2 linked regions of the Rheinheimera salexigens genome follow. The protein of the gene in region 1 interacts with the protein of each later gene in a pairwise test. Links are inferred from orthologs where the notes say so. Each region holds a gene or a part of one and is shown in the gene's direction. Other genes may lie near its edges. The genes, in order: lysA and BI198_RS04860.

Region 1 (3,232 bases):
GCAATTAAACTATCCAGCAATGCAGTCACCGCTGTTGCTGATTGCCGCACGCCGGCTTCATCAGCCCGATGCGATAAATCCATGGTTTTAATGTCGTACCAGGCGCGCATACGCATGCCACCATTAACCGTAATAGCTTGTTCTGGCGCATGCGGAAAAATAAAGCGAATGCCTGCATCAGCAGGAATATTTAACTCAGGCACTATTGGCGCAAAACCATGTCCAGAGTCACCTAAGCCATGTAACCAAACTACGACTGCGCGGGTTTCACCCTGCGCAGCAACATCAACAAAAGGAAGTAAAGCCATTACACCTATCCGAGAAAGTTTATAAAATTAGTTTTTTGCGAAGCTTATCGCAGTACCTGCTTGTTGGCTGCCTACGTCGGTTAGCAATTGCCAAAATTCGGCTCCGGTACGATTATCAATCCATTTATCGCCTTTCCATTCAAAATGGTGGCCATTAAATTTAGTTGCTACCCACAACTGATGCAGGGGTGGCTGTTTGTTGATGATAATCTTGCTTTGATCAGGAAAGGTGATGCTAAGCAAGCCTTCATGGAACTCATAATCTAGATCTAAGTCTATACGTTCTATCGCTTCTTCAACCGCTAATAATGTACTATCGGTTAATTCATCATATTCAAAATCATTCATCTTGTTTCACCTGTTTGCTTTTACCGCTAAGAATGCGATTATAGAGCGCAATCACCATAAAAAAATAACATCATGCAAGCATTTAAAACCAAAAGGTCACTTTTCACGATATCTGGCACCTTAGTACTGTGTAGTTTGTTAAGCGCATGTGGCCAAATGGGCCCGCTTACCTTACCACAAACGCCAGCAGAAGTGGCGAAGCCAGACCAAAACAACGCTCTGCCAGACGAAAATAAAACAATAAAATCAGCAGGTGAACCCAGTGGACCAGTTTAATTATCAAAACCAAATACTTTTTGCTGAACAGCAACCGCTAAATAAGGTTGCCCAAGAATTTGGCACGCCATGTTATGTCTATTCTCGTGCTGCCATTGAGCGTCAATACCATGCTTTTGCCGATGCCGCCGCTAAGCATCCGGCAAGTTTAGTCTGTTATGCCGTTAAGGCGAACAGTAACCTAGCTATTTTAAACCTTTTAGCAAAACAAGGTAGTGGCTTTGATATTGTTTCAGCAGGTGAATTACGTCGGGTTATTGCCGCCGGTGGTGATCCGGCAAAAGTGGTATTTTCCGGTGTGGCTAAAACCGCAGATGAAATGCGCTTTGCCCTGGATTTAGGTATTAAATGTTTTAACGTTGAATCTAGCGCTGAGTTAGAGCAATTACAGCAAGTGGCCAGTGCAGCCAATAAAGTGGCACCGGTTTCTATTCGCGTTAATCCCGATATTGATGCCAAAACCCACCCGTATATTTCTACCGGCTTAAAAGCTAATAAATTTGGTATTGATATTTTACAGGCTGAACAAATTTATCAAACCGCAGCCAGTTATAGTCATATTGATGTTGTTGGTGTTGATTGCCATATCGGCTCGCAGCTTACTGAAGTACAACCTTTTTTAGATGCTTTAGAAAAATTACTCAAATTAATTGAGCAACTTTCTGCTAACGGTATAGTGTTGCAACATATTGATATTGGTGGTGGTTTAGGTGTTAGATATGATGATGAAACACCGCCATCTCCTGCTGATTATATTAGCCAAGTGGTAAAACGTTTAACCGACTACCCACACTTAGAATTGGTTATGGAGCCAGGTCGCGCCATAATGGCCAATGCTGGGGTGTTATTAACTAAAGTTGAATACTTAAAGCCGGGTAGTGAAAAGAATTTCGCTATTGTCGATGCTGCTATGAATGATTTAATTCGTCCTGCGCTGTACAGTGCTTGGCAAAATATTGTGCCTGTGGTGTTAAATGATTCGCTGCCAAGCACCGTTTATGATGTAGTTGGCCCCGTCTGTGAAACAGGTGACTTTTTAGGTAAAGATCGCCCTCTAGCGATTAGCCAAGGCGATTTACTTGCTGTGTGCTCTGCTGGGGCTTATGGCTTTACCATGAGCTCTAACTATAATAGTCGGCCGCGTGCTGCTGAAGTATTAATAGATGGTTCTACCATGCATTTAATCCGTGCCCGTGAGCAATGGCAAGATTTATGGCGTGGCGAACAAGTATTAATTAGTTAATTTATAAGGCGCGAATGTTACTACATTTTTCTAAAATGCATGGCTTAGGTAACGACTTTATGATGGTCGATGCGGTAAGCCAAAATGTATTTCTGACCAAAGAGCAGATTAAAGCCTTAGCTAATCGCAATACCGGCATCGGCTTTGATCAGTTACTGATGGTAGAGCCACCTTATGATCCTGAACTCGACTTTCATTACCGTATTTTTAATGCTGATGGCACTGAAGTAGAACAATGCGGTAATGGTGCTCGCTGTTTTGCTAAATTTGTACGCGCCCGTGGCTTAACTAACAAGCATAAAATTGGCGTTAGCACTCAGTCAGGTAAAATTACACTGTATATTGAAGCCGATGGCCAAGTCACTGTTAATATGGGCATTCCGCAATTAGAGCCGGCGCGAATTCCTTTTAAAGCCCAGAAACAAGAGTTAACTTATATTTTACGCGCCGAAGAACATACTTTGCTTTGTGGTGTGGTTTCGATGGGTAATCCGCATGCGGTAATAATTGTCGACGAAGTCACTACTGCTGCCGTTATCGTGCAAGGCCCTATTTTTGAACTGCATGAGCGTTTTCCTGAACGGGCGAACATTGGTTTTATGCAAGTATTGTCACCTAGCCATATTAAATTACGGGTTTGGGAACGTGGCGCAGGTGAAACTTTAGCTTGCGGTACCGGTGCTTGTGCAGCGGTGGTGATTGGCCAACTGCAAAATAAACTACAACAACAAGTGCAAGTCGACTTGCCAGGCGGTAGCTTACACATTCGCTGGAACGGCCCTGGCCATCCCGTTAAAATGACCGGCCCGGCAGAACACGTTTATGACGGACAAATAGCCTTATGACAAACCCCATAGTACAACAAGATATTATTGCCGCTGAAGTGGTTAGCGATTATTTACAAGACCATCCTGAGTTTTTTCAGCAACGGCCTCAGCTATTAGCGTCATTACGCATATCGCATCAGCAACGTGGCAGTGTGTCTTTAGTTGAGCGTCAATTAGAAATGCAACGCGAAAAAATTCAAGTGCTAGAAGATGATATAACTCGGTTAATG
Region 2 (3,168 bases), 870 kb from region 1 along the record:
AATTACCTAATAAAGGTACATTGTGAGGTGGTAGATTGCGATATCACATTTTCATTAGATTTTTCGCATGAAAAAATCAATATCATTTATAAGTAATTGTAATTTATATTAATTATTATATTCACTTTAACATCAAAACTTATAATATCAGCTAAATATCATATATTTTTCATTTGAATTAGAAGTTATATTGACTAATCATCACTCACCTACAAGTTAACATTTTTCGTTGCAGCTTTTGATGATAATATCTAGATAATGACCATTAACCAAAGCAGCACTGCAAATTCACTAATTGAATTATTGCAATTAAGTAGCACAAAAAGCAGATGCTGATATTTAATGGCCTGTACAATTAATAATGTACACCAACAATTTACAATCATCTGCTAATCATGCCTTAGTCAGCTTTTGCTAATTATCTATTTGCTCAAGCGTTATGAGTATTTCTCGTTTGTTTATGTTTTACTCGCTTATGTTGAGCTTGTTTTTTAGCCTTAGCTAACTGCTGCCGTTGCTCTGGCGTTAAAACCTGCAACAGGTCATATTGCAATTTCAAACGTTGTAGCTGTCGCTGTTGTTGCTGTACTTGACGTTGCTGAAGCAGTTGTTCTGCTTGCGCTTGATCAAAGTGATCAGCTTGCATTAATTGGCTTATTGCCGCTTTAGTGTCACTATATTGCTGTTTGCTCGCGCTTTGGCTATTACGATCTGCTTTATGTTGCTGGATTAATAACTGCATTTGCTGCTGTTGCTCATCCGTTAGATCAACCGATTTAAACATACGCATAAATCTATGTTGCGGTGAATGTATTCTAGAATGTTGTTTATACTGTATATTCGACTTGGCGCTAGTATCAACCTGTGCTACGGCGACACTAGCCACACTTAAACTGCTTACTGTCAGTATTACTGCAATTAAAGTAGATAATTTTATGTTCGCTTTCATTTTGATTACTCCGTTGCTTGGTAATTTATTTGATTCATGCTGTAACCGATTTGACAGTTACAGCATAAAACATCCAATGCAAAGCAACGCAAACAACAGGTAAAGATCCTGTAAAGATAAACTGCTTACAACCTAGATTGCGTACACTCAAGCAAAAGGAGGTGCTATGTCAGCCATATTAATGATCGATGATGATATTGAGCTTTGCCAGCTGGTGGCAGAATATCTGGCACTTGACGGTTTAAGCTTTCATGCCGAGCATACTGGGCCTAATGGTTTAGCTGAAGCCAGAACAGGCCAATACCAGTTAATATTATTAGATATTATGCTACCAGGCATGGATGGTTTAAGCGTATTAAAAGCACTGCGTAATGACAACTACTGCCCAGTTTTAATGCTTACTGCCCGTGGTGATGATGTCGACCGTATTGTTGGTTTAGAGCTAGGCGCAGACGATTACTTAGCCAAACCCTTTAACCCGCGTGAATTAGTGGCACGCATTAAGGCTATTTTACGCCGCGCCGACTTAATGCAAGCGCCCACCAACCTTACTACCATTCTTAATGTTAATGGCTTAATACTTAATCCGCAAAATCGTCAAGTACAATGTAATGACCAAGTATTGAATTTAACCGTAACTGAATTTCAGTTACTGGAAATTCTGATGCAGCAACCTGGCGTAGTGCATAGCAAAGATGAGTTAAGTAAAAAAGTATTAGGTAAGCGATTACAAATGTATGATCGCAGTTTAGATATGCATATCAGTAATATTCGTAAAAATTAGTCAATATTGCCCGGATGAAAAATTAAAACGTTGCGCGGTGCCGGCTATTTATTGCTGCCAGCTGAGTAATACTATTTTATGGTCATTATAATGAGAATGTTAAATTGAAATCACTAAATCCTTTTCATTATCTTGCTGGACGAATTTTTATTTGGTTCTGGTTAGTATTACTTAGTGCCGTAATTAGTGCCGTGATGCTATCACGCAGCTTAACTGAGCCAACTGAGATCCGTCGCTTACCCCATAATATTGCAAGTCAATTACAGCATCAGGTAGACCGCTATCAGCAATTAAGCGATAGCAAAGCCTTAATTCGTCAGTTACAACAGCAACAGCCTGATCGCTGGCTAGTGGTTAATACCACTACAAATCACATTAGCAGTGACTCAGCATTACCCGCTGACTTTGATCAAAACTGGTTAACAGAATTATCTCAGCTTGCACGTCCAGGTTGGCTAAAGCACCGTAATATAACCGTCGCGGGGCCTTTTTTATTACAACTTGGTGATGAGTCACTGGCTTTATATCAAAAACGGCAACGCCGAGCTCGGCCTTGGTGGCATATCAATGATGCGCCACAGCATATTGTTTTAATATTTACGCTATTTATCTCTGCCGTCGCCAGCTTTATTTTAGCTATTTCCATTTCGCGGCCGTTGCGTGAGTTATTACAACGCAACTTAGAATTTGCTAACGGTCAGTTGGATGTACGCGTTAAGCACTTAATTAAGCGTAAAGACGAATTAGGCCAGCTTGGGCATAGTTTTAATACTATGGCCGAACGTATTAGTGCTTTATTAACTAATCAGCAGCGCTTATTGCGGGATATTTCTCATGAGTTGCGCTCACCTTTAGCCAGAGCTCAGCTGGCATTAGGTTTAACCGAACGCCAGCAAGATTTACAGCAAATGCCCAGAATAAAACAAGAGCTAGATCGCTTAGATGCCATGCTAGATGAATTACTGACCTACAGTAAATTAGATGCTGGCCAATATCAGTTACAAAAGCATACTTTTGATTTAACTGAATTAATTGCAGAAATCATTGCAGTTAACCAAGTTGAATCCGATGCTAAACAGCAACAAGTGCTACTACAAGCTGAGCCTAATATTGAAGTCGAAGCTGATAGCCAAATGTTAGGCCGTGCCATTGAAAATGTGCTGCGTAATGCTATTAAATATAGCCCAACCGCCAGCACGGTAAGTTGTCAGTTAAAACGGTTAGGTAATGATATTCAATTGCAAATAACCGACCAAGGCCCAGGCATCGAAGCCCATTTACTGACGGCGATATTTGAGCCTTTCTATCGTGTATCAGATAGCCGTACCAGTAACACTGGCGGTACTGGTTTAGGCTTAGCCATTGTCGCTAAAATTATCCGCCAGCATGGCGGTACTGTTTTGGCCAGTAAAATATCTGAAACAGGACTTTGTAT

The links.
Region 2: the proteins of lysA (region 1) and BI198_RS04860 interact in binary tests that used the Escherichia coli proteins (3 or more experiments, as listed by UniProt). The link is inferred for Rheinheimera salexigens from one-to-one orthologs.

What each region holds. Positions count from the first base shown.
Region 1 is NZ_MKEK01000001.1:174,540-177,771, forward strand. What follows is about bases 151-3,046. They hold lysA (diaminopimelate decarboxylase), read left to right. Parts: upstream 151-918; coding sequence 919-2,175; downstream 2,176-3,046. Other genes in these bases: BI198_RS00865 (alpha/beta hydrolase), read right to left, coding at 151-308; cyaY (iron donor protein CyaY), read right to left, coding at 336-656; lptM (LPS translocon maturation chaperone LptM), read left to right, coding at 729-932; dapF (diaminopimelate epimerase), read left to right, coding at 2,190-3,020; BI198_RS00890 (DUF484 family protein), read left to right, coding at 3,017-3,046. In the rest of the region: more of BI198_RS00865, read right to left, coding at 1-150; more of BI198_RS00890, read left to right, coding at 3,047-3,232. UniProt on the Escherichia coli protein: Specifically catalyzes the decarboxylation of meso-diaminopimelate (meso-DAP) to L-lysine. Is not active against the DD- or LL-isomers of diaminopimelate.
Region 2 is NZ_MKEK01000001.1:1,042,203-1,045,370, reverse strand. Bases 93-2,924 are described here. They hold BI198_RS04860 (response regulator transcription factor), read left to right. Parts: upstream 93-1,115; coding sequence 1,116-1,733; downstream 1,734-2,924. Other genes in these bases: BI198_RS04855 (ATP-binding protein), read left to right, coding at 1,838-2,924; BI198_RS04865 (Spy/CpxP family protein refolding chaperone), read right to left, coding at 431-949. Outside these bases: more of BI198_RS04855, read left to right, coding at 2,925-3,168. UniProt on the Escherichia coli protein: Response regulator member of the two-component regulatory system CpxA/CpxR which responds to envelope stress response by activating expression of downstream genes including cpxP, degP, dsbA and ppiA.